3 regions of the Pedobacter immunditicola genome follow, and region 3 is predicted to be linked to each of the others. Evidence: riboswitches for the same ligand, from Rfam matches in the RefSeq annotation. Region 3 holds a riboswitch; each other region holds the start of a gene.
The links. Region 3 has a riboswitch for cobalamin ahead of WG905_RS05470 (TonB-dependent receptor plug domain-containing protein). Riboswitches for the same ligand answer to the same signal wherever they lie in the genome.
Positions count from the first base shown of each region.

Region 1: linked by a shared signal. The riboswitch ahead of WG905_RS10960 (TonB-dependent receptor) and the one ahead of WG905_RS05470 (TonB-dependent receptor plug domain-containing protein) in region 3 are both predicted to bind cobalamin.
Region 2: linked by a shared signal. The riboswitch ahead of metE (5-methyltetrahydropteroyltriglutamate--homocysteine S-methyltransferase) and the one ahead of WG905_RS05470 (TonB-dependent receptor plug domain-containing protein) in region 3 are both predicted to bind cobalamin.

Region 1 is NZ_JBBHKC010000005.1:338,882-345,293, forward strand. Features, by position in the region: gene WG905_RS10955 (YncE family protein) at 1-860, opposite strand, end outside; gene WG905_RS10960 (TonB-dependent receptor) at 857-2,881, opposite strand; cobalamin riboswitch at 2,974-3,172, opposite strand; gene WG905_RS10965 (aminoacyl-histidine dipeptidase) at 3,445-4,905, shown strand; gene WG905_RS10970 (GNAT family N-acetyltransferase) at 4,916-5,470, shown strand; gene WG905_RS10975 (hypothetical protein) at 5,494-6,213, opposite strand; gene WG905_RS10980 (hypothetical protein) at 6,294-6,412, opposite strand, start outside.
Region 2 is NZ_JBBHKC010000009.1:22,857-29,268, reverse strand. Features, by position in the region: gene atpH (ATP synthase F1 subunit delta) at 1-531, shown strand, start outside; gene atpA (F0F1 ATP synthase subunit alpha) at 585-2,159, shown strand; gene atpG (ATP synthase F1 subunit gamma) at 2,186-3,064, shown strand; gene WG905_RS15950 (hypothetical protein) at 3,242-3,457, shown strand; cobalamin riboswitch at 3,667-3,855, shown strand; gene metE (5-methyltetrahydropteroyltriglutamate--homocysteine S-methyltransferase) at 4,029-6,356, shown strand; gene WG905_RS15940 (acyl-CoA thioesterase) at 6,400-6,412, shown strand, end outside.
Region 3 is NZ_JBBHKC010000003.1:115,090-121,501, reverse strand. Features, by position in the region: gene WG905_RS05485 (heavy metal translocating P-type ATPase) at 1-498, opposite strand, end outside; gene WG905_RS05480 (hypothetical protein) at 633-926, shown strand; gene WG905_RS05475 (DUF6580 family putative transport protein) at 937-1,524, opposite strand; gene WG905_RS05470 (TonB-dependent receptor plug domain-containing protein) at 1,561-3,432, opposite strand; cobalamin riboswitch at 3,536-3,730, opposite strand; gene WG905_RS05465 (serine hydrolase) at 3,840-5,000, shown strand; gene WG905_RS05460 (polyphosphate kinase 2 family protein) at 4,997-5,875, opposite strand; gene WG905_RS05455 (penicillin-binding protein 1A) at 6,095-6,412, shown strand, end outside.

The DNA.
Region 1 (6,412 bases), on a different contig from region 3:
GTCGCATAGAGGTATGCCGTATCATCATCTATCCAGAGGTTGCTCGCTGCGATATCAAATGACTTTTTGATCTGATCTGTTTTGGTGTCTATGACGAAAAGTTTCGAGGGGATATGGTAATAGTCGCCCCTGGAGGTAACATAAAGATCACCATAACGGTCTGCTTTCAGTCTGGCGAGGTTGATGGCTACATCTATACGCTTGATTTCGGTAAAAGAATGAAGGTCAATGACCGATATGGTCCTTTCGTAATTCGGTGGGCTATAACCCCCGGAATTTGCGATATAGAGTTTTTCACCGACTATCGCCATTTCTTCGGGCTGTCTACCCACATCAACCTTTCGTTCCACCTGAAGCGTGGCCGTGTCGATCTCGGTAATGCTGCCGTTAGGCGCAGTTGGGTCACCGACCTTTCCAAGGTAGGCGCTTACATAAGCCTTGCCCTTGTAAAAAGTAACATAGCGGCCATTGGTAATGTCTATCTGCTTGATCTTTTTGGAAGTCTTCACATCCAGGATTTCCAGTTTGTTGGATAGGTTAACCACCACATAGAGCTTCGACCCATAGACGCCGATGTCATTCCCAACATCACCGAGGCCTTTGGTTACTTCCGGATTGGCCTGGCCATAAATGTTGCGCCTGTAGTTTCCTGTTCGGAGGTCCACAAAATCCAGCGAGGCCTTGTTCATGTTCATGTTGCCTTCGTTGAGCAGGTACAGGCCCTTGATTACACTCGATGGATTTGGTGGAAAGGCAGTCTCTGTCTGTTCAGGAGCAACGGCAGGATCTTTTCTGCATGCGCCAAGAAGCAACAAAAGAGCGCCCATCAATAATGCAATGCACTGATTGTCTATTCTCATATCGTATAGCTTAACTTGAAACGGTAAAATCTTCTGGGCATGGGGAAGTTGGAAATGATCTCCCGGTCCTGGTTGAAAATATTGTTGACCTCCATATTTACCTTTGCTTTTCTGCCCATTACGTTCAGCTTGTACCCGATTCCCATATCATGGGTATACCAAGGCTCCATGCGGTTGTAAACAGCATTCTGGTACGTGCTGAGCTGATTGTAGCGTTCACCGGAATAAATGTAGCTGTAGTTCAACTCCAGTTTTTTCCAGTCGCCACCCATAGTCAGCGATCCACTATGAAGCGGCATATAGGGGATATTGTATCGGTCATTCCTTCCTTCGGTCACATCCCTCGCCTGTTGAAAGGTATAACTAGCCGAGACATTGATAGTCACACCAGCGGATACAGCCCAAACCGACTGCACGTTTGTCTCCAATCCCTTTATAGCAACCTTGCCGATATTATACATCGTCCAGCGGTACAGGTTTGCACTGGGAACGGCCACAATCTTATCCTTCACCTGGTTATAATAAGCATCTGCCTGTATCGAAAGCGAGGTCAGTGCCGTAGTTTTGGGCTGTATGGAATAGGTTATTCCCAGGTCATACTGGTTTGTAAACTCCGGACGCAGCAACGAATTGCCGATGAAGGTATAATAGAGATCGTTAAAGGTGGGGAGCCTGAATATTTTTTTATAAAATGCCCTGAACATCAGTTTTTTGCTGTCAAATGGATGAAAAGTAGCCATTGCCGTGGGGCTGAATTCCTGTTTGTTTCCGGCACTGGAAAACTCTTTTACCTGGTCAAAAACAAAGGTTCCAAGGAGGGATGCCTGAAGGCTGAACTTTTTAAGTTTTACCGCTGATGCCACCGAGCTGAGTACAGTATGCCTGGTCGGGTAGGGGAACCTGTAAAGGTTCGCATCCAGGGTGTTCCACTGATAATCTGTAGAAAAAGCAACATCCCAAATGGGAAGGATGCGAAATCGGTTTGCTGCAGAGATGTAGATTTCCTGCTGACGGAACCTGTTATCCTGGAAGCCATTGAGGGTTGTAAAATCAGGGTCCAGGTAGCGGAGGTAATCGTTTGCATATTTTGCGTTGAGCTTCAGGCCGTACCTGCGGTTTTCAGGCGTCTGGAAATGCCCCTGCAGAAAAAGATTACGGTCCCACTGGCGCTGGTTATAGTTGAACCTATTGGACACAATCGCACCGGGAAGTCCTCTGGCAGAAGTATAGCCATAGGCTTTTACCGACCAATTTGAGCTATCCCTTAGCTGGCCGTTTAATCCAGCCTCCATCCTATACGCGTTGATGTCGGTATTGTTGCGTAAAGCGGTGGTATCATAAACGCCATTGGTATAACGGAACTTATACTGCCCGTGTGAATTTACCCATTCTGTGCTCAATGAGGCAGCGGTTCGTGCAGTAATCTTCTGTTCGTATAAAAGAGATGGGTTCAGCAGTCCGAAAGAACCGCCCTTATAGCCCAACCCTATGTTCGAGGATTTCCCATCCGCAAATTTTGGTATCCTGCTGCGCATATAGATTGAACTTGCAGCAGAAAAAGATCTGGCAGGCTGGAAAATATCGCTTTTTTGGCCATTATAAAGCGCCACTTCCTCCAGGTTGTCAAGAGAAAACCGGCCGAGGTCTACCTGTCCGTTTTGGGCATTTCCCATCTGGACGCCATCATAAAAGACGGTCGTGTGATTGCTGCCCAGACTTCTTACGTTAACCGTCTTTAGTCCGCCAACCCCGCCATAATCTTTGAGCTGAACACCGCTAAAATAGCGGAGGGCATCGGCAACAGAAAAGCTATTGAGTCGTTGTAAGGCTTCACCTCCAATTACCTGTGCAGGAGTTGCCGAAGTATTTCTGATGGAGTTTATTTTACCCTGCACCCGCACTTCCTTAAGGCTCCGGACCTTCACTGAATCCGGCTGCTGTGCAGCGGCGTCAGGACACAAAAACACCAAGCCTAATGCTGCAATGAAGAAGAGAAGTACTGTAATTGTTAGTTTTTCCATGTCGATACCCTTGCAAAGCAAACGGCATAGAGCATACTGAAAATGGAAATGCCTACGGCATCTTCATTCCAGCTTCAATCCCCGAAAGCTATGAATTATATAATGCGATGGCAGGTATTCTGACTTGCTCCCCTCGGTATGGCCTTCCCATTCAAAATTTGAACAGTGACCTTTTGATTATACCTTAGTTATTGGAGCTTACAGCTGCGGGACAGTTCTGGATTTACACCAGATTCCCTTTTAATCCATCCTGTTTGTGCAGGGTAGGAACCAAAAGCGATGCAAATGTATACAAATAGTTGAGCTTTCACTAAAAATGAGTCAATGCTTGGTTGAAATCAAATGGCTAATCAGGTGGTTATTCGTTAAAAGGCAAAGTGAATTCAGGTGAGGGAGTCATGACTGATAGGTGATAGTGGATCTAGGGGTACCATGGATCTTTAGCGAGCTTTATCCAGCCTACCAACTGAAGAAAATCAAACTGAACTATTATTTCACATCAAGACAAATATCATTAGTTTTATAACTTTACCTTATTACAAAAAACACTTGTTAATCGGCTTATGGATATCAAAAATTTAGAACCTCAGGAACTTTGGCGCAATTTTGCAGATTTAAACGCTGTACCACGTGCTTCAAAAAAGGAAGAACGTGTGATTGCTTTTATGCGCAGTTTTGGGGAACGTTTAGGTCTGGAGACTATCCAAGATCCTGCAGGAAATGTGGTGATTAAAAAACCGGCCAGCAAAGGGATGGAGGACCGCCAAACGGTGGTTTTACAATCTCACCTGGATATGGTGCACCAAAAAAATAGTGATACAGTTTTCGATTTCGATACGCAAGGGATTGATATGTTTGTTGAAGGTGACTGGGTAAAAGCACGCGGCACTACTCTTGGTGCTGATAATGGCATTGGTGTAGCCACCATTATGGCCCTGCTGGAAAGTACGTCAATTGCTCATCCTGCTTTAGAAGCCATGTTTACCATTGATGAAGAAACGGGGATGACCGGCGCAAAGCAATTGGATCCGGCAAATTTTACAGGCTCTATTTTATTGAACCTGGATACGGAAGCAGATGATGAACTGACGATCGGCTGTGCCGGTGGCGTAGATACCAATACCACGTATACCTATACCCATGTGGCGGCTGATAAAAATGGAATCGCGTTTGAAATCAACGTGAAGGGATTAACCGGCGGGCATTCGGGAATGGATATCCACAAAGGACGTGCTAATGCCAATAAACTGATGAACCGTCTGTTCTACGAAGGCTTAAAGACTTTGTCGCTCCATGTTCATGAACTTGATGGCGGAAGTTTAAGAAATGCCATTCCAAGGGAATCTAGGGCTGTTGTAGTGTTACCTGTTGCACAGAAACTGGAATTTTTAGCCCTAGTTGGCATTTTCTCTACCATATTAAGAGAAGAATACCAAACCGTAGAGCCTGCTTTAGCTATCACGGTTGAAGAATGCGCAATGCCTCAAGTGGTGATGGATATGCCCGATCTTGTGAAAATTGTGAATGCAATTTATGCCGTACCAAATGGTGTTTTTCGCATGAGTCCTGATATCAGCAACTTGGTCGAAGCCTCTACCAATCTGGCCAGGGTGATCATCAAGGATGGACAGTTTATTACCCAGTCTTTGCAACGCAGCAGTGTGGAAAGCACGAAGGCGGATGTAGCGAATGCTGTCGGTGCGGCTTTCGAAAACATCGGCTTCACGGTGACAAGAAATGGTGATTATCCTGGTTGGAAGCCTGATCCTGATTCGGAGATATTGAGATTGATGGTTAATTTATACCAGGAACGCTTTGCTGAGGCGCCCAGGGTGGAGGCTTGTCATGCCGGATTGGAATGTGGTATTTTGGGTGGTCATTTACCGGGCATGGATATGATTTCTTTCGGACCTACCATCCTTGGAGCACATTCGCCGGATGAACGGGTACAGATTTCTTCTGTGCAAAAATATTGGCCTTTTCTTTTGGCCGTGTTAAAAGAAATCCCTAAGCTTAAGGTATAAAAATGCTGTTATGCTGCAAATCAATTTTAAACCATTTCCCGAACTGGAATCTGCTCGTTTGAAGCTTAGAAAGGTAAATGAAACGGATGTAAAGGAAGTTTTTTTATTGCGGTCGGATGCCGGGGTAATGAAATACATACCCCGGCCATTGGCTAAAGATTTGCAGGACGCCTTGAACCATATTGAAGTGATCAACCGGGGCCTCGCTGCCAATCAATCCATCAACTGGGCCATTACTGAAAAAGGAAAGGACAGGCTGATCGGCATGATCTGCCTGGTAAATATACAGCCTGAAAATTACAGGACTGAAATTGGTTATATCCTTAATCCTGTGTTTCATGGAAAAGGTATTGCTGATGAGGCTTTGAAAACCGTCATTGATTATGCTTTTAATACATTGAAGTTCCATTCCCTGGAAGCACTGATTGATCCCTTAAATACGGCTTCGGAGAATTTGTTGCAGCGGAATAATTTTGTGAAAGAAGCTCATTTTAAAGAGAAAACGTATTATAATGGTGAGTTTTTAGATGATGTGATTTACTCGTTAATTCGGCCGAAGGGGTGATGGAATTGCAGTGTACGGTTAACTCATCTCACCCGGCTCCATATTTCATAAATCGGATCACCTTTCGAGCTTCGGCCACTATGATGCCATTCGCCATTTTCTAGCTTCCCATCAAAGGTCAGGGAAGCACCTACACGTGAGCTGTCACGTGAGAAAAATTCAATAGCTTCCACGTATTTTCCATTTGTGAAGGTATAGGTACCCCCTCCGGTTCCTGAGAATTCTTTTTTATCAGGATCTATTGCTGCCCACTGAAAGCGAGTGCCGGTAAGAATTTTATAGGTCTGTCTTGACCCCGTCTGATGAATGGGAGTCAGTTGACCATCCTGCATACGCGAAGTAATTCGCCATACACCAGCCAGGGGTGCAGAACTATCATCTAGTCGCTGCCAATTTTGTGTTTCCCCATTGATGAATAGATGAACCGTATGGTCGGCAATTGAATACTTTGCGCTGAACTGCTTCCCGACCTCTTCTTTATTCACTGAATTAAAAGAAATCTTACAGTTTAATGTATCCGCATGGTGCGTATATGTTCCGCCACGACTGTAAATAAAGCGCTTTTCGTTTTTGTTGTAAGCCGTATGAAAGAAGAATCCGTCCTGGAAAATCAATACCTGTTCTTTGTCTGCTTCTTTGATTTGCCATGCACCAGTTATTGCGGCGTTATTTAATTGAGCGAAGGCACTTTTCATAACCGTTAATGCCAAAAGAACTACGAACAGCATACATTTGCTTTTCATACGCGATTTAATTGGATAACTAAAGTTAGCAATTCAATTTCCTTTTATTGCTAATCTTGGTAAGGTTTAATAGCCATGCCTTAATCATTTAAAATAAGCGATTTAGCCTTTTCGAGTAAATCGCGACCAGAGAGAACACCTATAAGCACAGGTGTAACCTCAAACTGCATCACTTTAGGATGCCAGGGAATAATGAGGA
Region 2 (6,412 bases), on a different contig from region 3:
GCATCAAGATACGCTAAATCGATAATCGATCTTTCTATAGAAACTAAATCTCTGGAAGAGGTGAAAAGCGATATGGCTTTAGTTTCTAAAGTGATTGGTGAGAATTCACAATTAGAAGCCATCCTAAATAACCCTATCGTTCCAATAGATAAAAAAGCCGGTATTTTGGCGGATTTGTTTCTAGGTAAGGTGCATCCCATTAGCAGTTCATTCATGAAGTTAATGGTTAATAAAGGCCGTTCTGCTATTGTTTACTCAGCCGCTAAACAGGTTGTTACTCAATATAATGATTTGAAAGGGATTGTAACTGCAGATGTGACTTCTGCAACAGCCCTTACTGCCGAAAGCAGAGCAGAAATCATCGCTATTGTTAAAAAAGAGATTGGTGCTAACGAGGTTATTCTTAAAGAAAAGGTTGATGACGACCTGATAGGTGGTTTCATTCTGAAAGTTGAAGACAAACAATTCGACGCAAGTATTGCAGGCGGATTAAATAAATTAAAAAAGGAATTTGCCCTGAGTGGGTTTTAATTCTGATATAGATAAGATAAAAATTTACTGATTTACAATATAAAATATAAATTATGGTAGAGGTAAGACCAGACGAAGTATCGGCAATTATCAGGCAACAATTGTCGGGCTTTAAATCAGAAGCTGAACTGGAAGAAGTAGGTACCGTATTACAAGTTGGTGATGGTATTGCCCGCGTATATGGTTTAACTAAAGTTCAGTCAGGTGAGCTTGTTGAATTCGAAAGCGGTTTACAAGGTATCGTATTGAACCTTGAAGAAGATAATGTTGGTGTCGTTTTGTTAGGTCCTTATGACAAGATCAAAGAAGGTGACACAATAAAGAGAACTAAGAAAATTGCCTCCATCCTTGTTGGTGAAGGTATGTTGGGTCGTGTAGTGAATACTTTAGGTGAGCCTATCGATGGTAAAGGACCTATTTTAGGCCAAACCTACGAAATGCCGATCGAACGTAAAGCTCCCGGAGTAATTTTCCGTCAGCCAGTTAACGAGCCTTTACAAACAGGTATTAAAGCGATCGATGCGATGATCCCTATCGGACGTGGTCAGCGTGAGTTGGTTATTGGTGACCGTCAGACTGGTAAATCTGCCGTTTGTATTGATACCATTATTAATCAAAAAGAATTTTACGAAGCAGGTAATCCTGTTTTATGTATATATGTTGCTTGTGGTCAAAAAGCAAGTACAGTAGCAAACGTTGTTCGTACTTTAGAAGAGAACGGTGCAATGGCTTATACTGTTGTTGTTTCAGCTACTGCGGCGGATCCTGCTCCATTACAATTTTATGCGCCTTTCTCTGGTGCTGCAATTGGTGAGTACTTCCGTGATACTGGTCGCCCGGCTTTAATTGTTTATGATGATTTATCTAAACAAGCTGTTGCTTACCGCGAGGTTTCTTTATTACTTCGTCGTCCACCGGGTCGTGAGGCTTATCCTGGAGACGTTTTCTACCTTCACAGTCGTTTATTGGAACGTGCTGCAAAAATCAACCAGAATGATGATATCGCTCGTAACATGAACGATTTACCAGAGTCGTTGAAAGGTATCGTAAAAGGTGGTGGTTCATTAACGGCATTGCCGATTATTGAAACACAAGCTGGTGACGTATCTGCATATATTCCGACTAACGTAATTTCGATTACCGACGGACAGATCTTCCTGGAGTCTAACTTGTTTAACGCAGGTGTTCGTCCGGCTATTAACGTAGGTATTTCGGTATCACGTGTAGGTGGTAATGCACAAATCAAGTCAATGAAAAAGGTAGCTGGTACATTAAAATTAGACCAGGCACAATACCGTGAGTTAGAGGCTTTCTCTAAATTCGGATCTGATCTTGATGCGGCAACTAAATCAGTATTGGACAAAGGAGCACGTAACGTGGAGATCCTTAAGCAAGGCCAGTTTTCTCCTTTATCAGTCGAGAAACAAGTTGCTATTGTTTACATTGGTACTAAAAACTTAATGCGTTCAGTTCCTGTAAACAAGATCAGAGAATTTGAAGCAGAATACTTACAACAGTTAGAAATGCGTCATCCAGAAACTTTAGCTGCTTTAAAAGCAGGTAAATTGGAAGATAGTGTAACTGGTGTATTAGAAAAAGTGGCTAAAGAACTAGCAGGTAAATACTAGGTTACTCTGGCAGAAGATTAAAAAGAATGGCTAATTTAAAAGAAGTAAGAATACGTATAGCGTCGGTACAGTCTACCCAACAGATCACCAAAGCCATGAAAATGGTTTCGGCTGCCAAGTTGAAGCGTGCCACCAATGCTATTATACAATTACGTCCCTACGCTACAAAACTTAAAGATATCCTAGGAAATCTTTCTGCTAGTCTGGAAGGATCTTCCTCACCCTACACACAGGAGCGTGAGCCTAATAAGGTGTTAATTGTAGTAGTATCTTCTAACCGTGGGTTAGCAGGTGCTTTTAACATGAACGTGATTAAAGCTGCAAATAACCTGATCGCTGATAAATACAGTGAGCAGTTTGCAAAGGGCAATGTGAGCATTGCGGCTATCGGTAAGAAATCTCAGGATTTTTTTGAAAGACGCAATTACAAAGTTATCGGAAACAATAACAGTGTATATGCTGACCTCAGCTTTGAGAACGTAACTAAAATTACTGACGCCATCATGGCTGGTTTCAAAAAAGGTGATTTTGATAAGGTAGAGGTAATCTATAACCGCTTTAAAAATGCAGCAGTTCAATTTGTAACTACAGAACAATTGCTGCCACTTCCAAAAGCTGAGATCAGTGCCACCACTGCCGCTAATACAGATTACATTCTGGAGCCTTCTCAAGAAGAAATTGTTGAACAATTGATTCCTAAGTCGATCAAAATTCAGTTGTTTAAAGCCCTGTTAGATTCACATGCATCAGAACACGGTGCAAGGATGACTTCCATGGATAAAGCAACAGAGAACGCTGGTGACCTGTTAAAGGCCTTGAAACTTTCCTATAACCAGGCTCGTCAGGCAGCGATTACCACAGAACTTTCTGAGATCGTGAGTGGTGCTGCAGCATTAAACGGATAATTGTAAATCATGATATTAAAGCCTTTATCCTTTTTGGATAAGGGCTTTTTTAATGTTAGCGTGGCAATAGCCGAAAGGGCTGTCAGCACAAAGGCTGCCGTCCTTAAAAACTTATTAAAGATTATGCTTTTTTAAGGAATTAATATTTATTTTTGTACATTATATAAAAAACTTATTATGGATCATACACCAAAACACAATACAGAAAGCATGAAGAGAGCTAATGATGACTCTATTTATAAATTATTAGTTGTTGGTATCATTGTCGCTATGGTTGGCGTTTTCATTCGGTTTGCAGGTGATTCTTCAATTTTATCTATCATTAGCTGGGTAATTTTATTCGTAGGTGCATTTATTTGCTGCAAAGCTGTATTCAAAATATTAGAATCTTAGTACTATAGTATACATATCAAAAGAGATGATACACCTCAAAAAGGGTATCCAAATAAATTTGGATACCCTTTTTTTTACCTCCATATTTTGAGGTGTTTTTCCTAAGCCTTTTTAGTAGGCTCGTTCGTTCAAGGACCGTGAATTACTACAATACTTGTCGTACTTTCATTTTTTAAACTATATTTGGCATATAAGTTCTTTACTTTATTTCATCATCAACCGGTAATGGTTTTGCTTAATTGTAGATTAAAAGGGAATCGTGTGTAAATCACGAACTGTCGCGCAACTGTAAGTAACACATCAAGTTTTTACTATTCATAACCACTGTTCTGAAGCAGAATGGGAAGGTTTGTAAAAACGTTACAAGTCAGGAGACCTGCCTATACCGAATTGACAATGCTTTCGCGATTTGAAGCTTGGTCAGGTTTTTATGCGTTTTAATGCCGTTTTAATTCTTCAAGGAAGATATGCGCTTTAATAAGCTAAATAGCTGCTGTTTTGAATTCGTGTGCATTGCGAAATCCGGCAAAAGAGCTTTTAACAGATTATTAATCTTTAAAAGTTTAAAAAAATGCTAACAAACAATCTTGGTTACCCGCGCATTGGTAACAACAGAGAACTCAAAAAAGCCTGCGAGCAATATTGGTCAGGCAAATCATCCCTTCAAAACGTGGAACAGGTGGCCCGGGAAATCCGTAAACACAACTGGTTATTACAGCAGGAGGCAGGTATAGATCTTATTCCATCCAACGACTTTTCATTTTATGACCAGGTATTGGACATGTCCCTTACAGTAGGAGCAATTCCTGTGCGATACCATGAGGTGATTTTGAATGGCTCCAATAAAGAGCTGGATCTTTATTTTGCCATGGCCAGGGGCTATCAAAAAGACGGACTGGATATCATCGCCATGGAAATGACCAAGTGGTTTGATACCAATTACCATTACATCGTTCCTGAATTTTATAAAGACCAGCAGTTTAAACTCTTTTCTAACAAAATCGTGGATGAGTTTGATGAATCAAAGCGGTTAGGAATCCCGACTAAACCAGTGGTGATCGGCCCCATTACTTACCTGTTGTTAGGAAAAGAAAAAGAACAAGGCTTTCACAGGATCTCACTGATCAAAAACTTATTGCCTGTGTATATCCAGCTATTGCAGCAATTATCAGAACGAAAGGTAGAATGGATACAGTTTGACGAACCTTTTCTGGTAATGGATTTAACGGAAGAAGAAAAAAAGGCCTATGCTTTTGTTTACAAAGAAATCCGACGTCTTTTTCCCGCTATCAAAGTGATGATAGCTACCTATTTTGAGGGCCTGAGGGATAATCTAGTGATGGCACTTTCTTTACCTGTACATGCTTTACATGTAGATCTGGTCCGTTGCCCCGAACAATTGGACGCTATCCTGGAAGCCATTCCGCTGCAAATGAAACTGTCCATTGGTGTGGTAGATGGCAGAAACGTCTGGAAGGCCGATTATGAACACCTATTAAGTTTTATCAACCAGGCGACTTCGAAATTAGGGCAGGAGCGTATCATCATATCACCATCCTGTTCATTACTCCATTCGCCATGTGATTTGGCGTCAGAGGCAGGGAATGAGCCTGTAATGAATGAAATAAAGCAGTGGCTTTCCTTTGCTAAACAGAAAATCGAAGAGGTCGTTACCCTGCGTGACTTGATTACCCAAAGTGATCAGCCACAGGTGCAGGAAAAACGTCATCAAAACACCACTACAAATAACAATCGCAGGTGCTCGGCGCTTATACATAAAGCGTCCGTACAACAACGTGTGGCTGCTGGAACTGCAACCAATAGCCTGCGGTTAAGTCCTTTTGCAAAGAGGAAGGTTATACAACAGCAAAGTCTTCAGCTTCCCTTATTTCCAACGACCACCATTGGGTCTTTTCCACAAACAGCAGAAGTGAGAAGCTGGCGAACAAAACTTAAAAACGGACAGCTCAACCAGGAAGCTTATGAACAATTGATTGAAAAAGAAACGACTGAAACCATCCGTTTCCAAGAAGAAATTGGTTTAGATGTATTGGTTCATGGAGAATTCGAAAGGAACGACATGGTGGAATATTTCGGTGAAAAGCTCGATGGCTTTGCCTTTACCAAATTTGGCTGGGTACAAAGTTATGGTAGTAGGTGTGTAAAACCACCGATTATTTTTGGTGATGTATCCCGCCAGCAGCCGATGACGGTCAGGTGGTCGGCATTTGCGCAATCATTGACTACAAAGTTGGTTAAAGGAATGCTTACGGGACCTGTAACCATCTTACAGTGGTCATTTGTAAGAAATGATCAATCACGTGCACAAACTTGCCAGCAAATAGCCTTTGCTATTCGGGATGAGGTCACAGACCTGGAAAAAGCCGGGATTAAAATCATACAAATTGATGAACCTGCCATTCGTGAAGGACTGCCTTTGCGGAAAGCGGATTGGGAAGCCTACTTGCAATGGGCTGTCAATGCCTTCAAAATTTCGGCAAGTGCTGTGCAGGATACCACGCAGATTCATACACACATGTGTTATTCAGAATTCAATGACATCATCAGGCATATTGCGGAGATGGATGCAGATGTGATCACCATTGAATGCTCACGTTCACAAATGGAGCTACTGGATGCTTTTTCAGCCTTTAATTACCCAAATGAAATAGGACCGGGGGTTTATGATATCCACTCACCAAGGGTGCCTTCTAGCAAAGAAATGGTGTTTTTATTGGAAAAAGCGCGTGCAGTAATTCCAGATGAACAGTTATGGGTTAACCCTGACTGTGGCTTAAAAACACGGCATTGGGAAGAAACCAAATTCGCGCTAATTGAAATGGTGAAAGCCGCTAAATCCTTACGGAAATCTGTTCATGTTGAGCTCCCAATAGCCTAATTTTGTAATTTTTAATTCGTCCTAAAGGATATATCAACATTACATGACTATAGAAG
Region 3 (6,412 bases):
TATTCCCGTACTTAAAGCCACAAGCGTATCCATATTTGCACGGCCATGCCGGGCTTGTTTCCAGGCATTGATAAAAAAGTTACGGCCAAATAAAAATAACACAGGAGTAGTTAACACCAACATGATGCTATTGCCATAAGGCATTTCCATAAAGAACATACCGATCACTACAATAGGTAAAGTTAAAATGGCGGCCGAGATGGTACGTTTCTTTAAAATAAGGTATTGGGCAGATTGCACTTCTTCCTGTTGCTTCTTGCCTTTTTCCTGATTCAGGATTAAGTCATAGCCTATACCCTGAAGAGCTTCCTGAAATGCTTCCGGTTTGATCAATGAAGGCTGATAGGTGACATTCACGCTTTGTGTAGCATAATTAACTTCAGCAGCATTTACACCAGTCTGAGCGGCAATCATTGATTGCACACTTGCTGCACACCCGGCACAAGTCATACCCAGTACAGGCAGGGAGATCTTTTCTAATGCTTCTATATCATTCATTGCTTAAGTTTCTATGACAAAGATACCCTCTTTTGGGTACTCCCTATTTATATCATTCTGTTATAATCTTCCATAATTTGGATTTACGAAAGCATGGGTGAAACAATTTGGCAAATATTGCAGTTTATGGACATATGGAACCATTTAACATTAAGGTAGGGTATGGTGATAATGAAGTCACATTAACCATCCTGCCCACAAAAGAAAAATATTATAAAGTTATTTATTACGGAGGGATAGTTGGTGCCATTCGTTACATGAATGATACCGACGGCTGGGAAGTTGTTCCCCCTGAAGAGGTGGTAGCGGGAGATCTGCCTTTGTATGAACCAGATTTAACCGGCGAGCGGCTGGAGGTAGTCCTTAATGACGAGACGGTAGATGAAATAGGTAATGAAATTACCCTTACGCTGGATACGAAAGGGTAATTTCAAAATTCTATGAATGTTGTAATTGATTTTTCTTGAAACCCAATTCCGGTACTTTGGTCTTGGCAAACTCAAAAATACCAAACATAAACAAGCCGTAAACCAAATTACTGACCAACAGGTTACGTTCAAAGGGAATTGCAGCAATTAATGCCGTCAAGTAGCCGCCAAAAGTTTTAGGGTAAATAGAAGCTGCATAAAGCACTACACCGATATCAGATACGATCCAGTGAACAAATACCGCTGCTATTGAAGCAAGGCATACATTCAGCACATTTACTTTTTTCAGGAAAGTTCCCACAAAAACCATCAATACAAAGCTTAAATACACCCAGAATGCACCTTCATAAAACAAAACAAACTTCTGGTAATACATAAAGTTCAAAATCAGGTCGCTCACGAATAAGGTAATTAAGGGCACAGCAAACGCCTTCAATTTATCAGAGAAATAAGCTCCGCCAAATAAGGCCATTGCACCCAGCGGCGTAAAATTTGTCCAGGAGCTGAAAGTGCCTAGATTCATAAAACGTGTGGCTGCTGCAGCAACAATCACAAGAATCAGAAGGGAATTACGTAAATTTATTTTTTTCAATGACATGTTATTGAGGATTTAAAGTGTAAAAATATCAATTCTTTATCGAATATTAAAACTTATACCTGCATTCATATTAAAGCCCATACTGTTGTAGCCATAAAACTCTGTATATTTTTCATTTAATACGTTTTTCAAATCAGCAAATACTTTGACACGTTTACCTATAAGTGCATACTCTGCATAAAAATCAAGCAATTTGTAAGCTGGCAAATCTACAATCTGGTAACTTACAAAATCGCCGTCCTTCCGCTTTCCGTTATATTTAAAGCTAGAGCTTGCATACAGATCTTTCGATAGTTGTACTCCCGCATTCAAGCCAAAGACATGGTTTGCTTTCCGCACCAGGTAATCAGCTACCTCATTGGTAATGTAATTGAACTCCGAACCTTCTACATAAGCATAATAACCCTTGGCATTGAACTTCCCGATATTAAAGGAAGGCTCCACTTCAAAACCCTTAACCTTTTGATTTGCAAGGTTAATAAAACTGGTATTACCGTAAACAATGGCATTACTGAGGTCACGTTTATAACCGGCCAGCCTTAAGTTAAGCTTATCTTCAGCAAACTTGAAATCTACCCCTGCTTCATAATTTTTAGACTCTTCGGGTTGCAGGTCCAGGTTTGCACCAAATTCACCAAATAGATTTTCTAAAGTTGGCGCTTTAAACGCTGTAGATATCGTACCGTAAACCTTTACCCCTTTAGTAACGATGATCGAAGGTGTAATGTTATACGTAAAATTCTCTCCATATTCCTGGTGTTTATTGTACCGTCCGCCAACTTCAAGATTAAAAATACTGATGTCATGCAGAAATAAAGAGCCATAAGTACTGAATAAATTCGCTCGGGGAGGCATTTCAGCATTTAACTTGAAAGTATTGATGCGGTTATCCATGCCCACAAGCACATTTAAATGGTCACCAACTTTCTGGTTATAGAACAAGTCTACCATTTGCATTTTACCTTCAGAAATACTTTTACCATATTGACTTTGGGAATTGGTCTGTGCATTTTCATAACTATAGTTGAAAGTTATTTTCCCCGAGCCAAAATCGTATTTGGTATTCACCCCCCCATTGAAATATTTCAGCTTATAATTATTTTCCAGATGATCTTCATAGGCATTGGCATCAAAATCATAGTGACCATAAAAGTAACGCAAAAATGGATTGATGCTTAAATTTTTATCAGCCTGTAAGGAAAAGTTAGCATTCACAGCACCGGTTTTGTGACCATCTTTTTCAAAGGGTGATGATACATCCCCTGGCCTTGCTGCTTCAGAAATACCATCAGTTTTAGCCTGTGTATAAGCCACATTGTAAGAGAAATTATCCACACGACTGCTGATCCCAACCGTGCCCTTATACGTTTCGTAGCTGCCGATGCTACCCACTCCGTAAACACTGTTACCGCCTTTAGCTCCTTTTTTAGTGATGATATTGATTACACCAGACACAGCATCAGAACCATAAATAGTTGACTGTCCACCTTTTAGGATTTCTATATGATCAATTTGATCAATTGAAAACATCCTAAGGTCAAAAGCAGAACCGTTTCCTAAAGGGCTGCTCACCACAATTCCATCAATCAGTACCACTGCATAGGCACCTGATGCACCCCTGATGAAAATACTTTTGTTCAGCCCCAGGTTCCCAGTAGCGCCACTTACCACAATACCTGCCTGCTCATTCAGCAAGTCGGTCAGGTTTTTACCATGACTGCGTTCCAGAATTTCAGGCCCAATAATGGTCACTACCTTACCCGTCTGACTTTGTTTCTGCTCATTCTTGGTTGTAGAAATTACCACCTCTTCGAGTTTAACTTCTTCCTGGGCATACAAAGGGTTCATGAAAGCCATCGGCGTAATTGCCAGTGCAGCGGCAAGGAAAAAGTAATTGTTTTTGTTCATTTATCTGCGTGTTATATGTCAATTCTCGCCACAACAAACAGGTAGAAATAGGAAAGACACACCAAAAATGGTCTGATTCCTAGCTTCAATCCCCGAAAGCTATGAAATAATAAAGCAAATGGCAGGTCTTCTGACTTACTTCAGGTATTCCTGCCTTCCCATTTAAATGATTTAAACAGTGGCGGTGATTGGAATACCATTTTGAAGCTTACAGCTGCGGGACAGTTACGGATTTACACCGTATTCCCTTTTAATCCATATATATTACCTATAAGGAACCAAAAGCATTGCAAATGTATCAAATTTCCTATATTTAGGGCTAACAATTCAGCTAATTAATGTCTTTCAAATCTCAACATATGCTTAAAACAGCTATATTCCTCTTTTGCATGCTTAGTATTCCAACCATGGCACAAAAAATAGATACTTCCTTCCTTGAAAAGTTAATGCGTTCCCAACCAGAACAATTTTCCACCGTCCTTAATCATCCTCAAAAAAAACAGGTACAGGTATTGTACACCCAGGTGATCCGGAATAAAAACAAAAAGCCCGTTTTCAAATCGTACAGCTATAATCTTGATGATCAACATTACTTTTATCCCGCAAGTACGGTAAAACTTGCGGCAGTTATTTTTGCCCTGGAAAAAATCAATGAGTTAAAAATCAAGGGACTGAGCGCAAAAAGCACCATGATCACAGACAGCGTTTTCACCGGACAAACGAAAGTCAGCAAGGATTCTACTGCCCAAAATGGCCTGCCTTCCATCGAACATTATATTAAAAAAATCCTGTTAACCAGCGATAATGATGCCTTTAACAGGTTGTTTGAATTTATTGGCAGGGCTGAAATCAACGAAAAATTAAAGAAATACGGATTGCACCAAAGCAGGATCCTAAACCGATTGGCTATTGGCGATGCAGGAGAACCATCAAAACATACCAACCCCATCAGGTTTTATAATGGCGACAAACTGATTTATTCCCAGAAGGAACAATACGATCCTAAAGAATATCCACTGGAACTCCGTAACACGATCATGGGCAAAGCTTACATCGACAGCAGCGAAAACCTGGTCAGCAAACCCTTTAGCCTTGAAAATAAGAACGCATTTCCCATCAGCGACCAGCAGGCTTTAATGAAAAAATTAATGCTGCCGGAAGCTTTCCCTAAAAACGAGCGATTTAATCTTCATCACGAAGATTACCAGTTGATTTACACCTACATGAGTAAATTACCTACAGAAAGTGATTATCCAAAATATGACCCTCAGGAATTTTGGCCGGCCTATTCCAAAATGCTTTTTTATGGCAGGGAAAAAGATGCCGCCATTAATCCAGACCTTCAAATGTTCAACAAATATGGAGACTCTTATGGTTTCATCATCGACAACGCTTATTTCAAAGATTCGAAAAACCAGGTAGAGTTCTTTTTAACAGCCGTAGTGCAATCCAATGAAGACGGGATTTATAACGACGGTAAATATGAATATGAAACCATTTGTTATCCCTTTATGAAAAACCTGGGAAGAATACTCTATCAACATGAATTGGAAAGCAAGAAAAATTAATCCTTGACCAACCTTTTTTGAATGTCATCAAGCCTTTCCAGTTCATCAGGGGCCAGTTCCGGAAAGCGGAGACCAAGGTTTTCAAAAGTCGCTTCCATGATTTTACTGATGGTTAAACGCGCATGCCATTTCTGATCTGCAGGTATAACATACCAGGGGGCATCCTTAGTGGAAGTCTCCTGGATCGCAGTTTCATAAGCATCCATGTAATCATCCCATAGCTTCCTTTCTTTTAAATCGCCTTCAGAGAACTTCCAGTTCTTTTTAGGATCATTGATCCTGTCCAGGAAACGTTTCTTTTGCTCATCTTTTGATACATGAAGAAAAAACTTGATGATGGTTATGCCGTTTGCAGTCAGGTGAGCTTCAAAATTCCGGATGCTCTCGTAACGTTTCTCCCAGAATTTTTTATCAATATCTTTAACTTCATCAATTCCCGGAATATTTTCCGCAAGGATATATTCAGGATGGACTTTACATACCAGCACATTCTCATAATGGGACCTATTATGCACCCCTATCTTCCCTTTTTCAGGCAATGCAAGGTAGTGTCGCCATAAAAAATCATGTGCATATTCAAGGGAATTAGGCGTTTTAAAACTATGAACCTCACAGCCCTGTGGATTTAAACCAGACATCACATGTTCAATGGCACTGTCTTTCCCGGCAGCATCCATTGCCTGGAAAATAATTAATATAGCATGTGAATCTGCTGCATACATGGTCTCCTGAAACACACTCAGTCGGCTTTTAACTTCCTCCAGCTCCTGTTCACCATCATCTTTCTCCTGTTTCCCTTCATAACTTGTTCCATAATCCTTGAGGGAAAATTTATTCCCAGGTGCTGCTAGATATTGTTCAATCTCTTTTTTCATTCGTTATATTGTTTTCAATGGTAATGAAGCTATCATCTGCTTATATTGAATCTAGTGGTGATTTCATATATCATATTCCATACAAGAATTATTATATCCCATAAAGCCGCTCCTATTTCAATAATCACAAAATATTAGTAAATTAAATTACGTTTATTTGTACTGCAAGTTTTAACATTTTTTAACTTAAACTGTTTTACAATTTTTTGATCTTTATCCATGTTTAAAGAAATTCGCAACAAGTATATTCGCTATTTTTCCATATTTATTTTTTGTATATTAATTTTCTTTTGTGCCCTGCAATTAAATTTCTTGTGGTTATTTGGGTATTCCCCTTCCTATCAAGACATTAAAGAGCCTACCCAGCGTGTAGGGTCTGAACTTTATACAGCCGACAGTGTGTTGATTGGCCGTTATTTTAAAGAAAACAGGACACCGGTTAATTTTGAAGAAATCGCACCAAATGTGATCAATGCATTGGTTGCAACAGAAGATGCGCGTTTTTTCAAGCATAGTGGCATCGATTTCATCTCACTT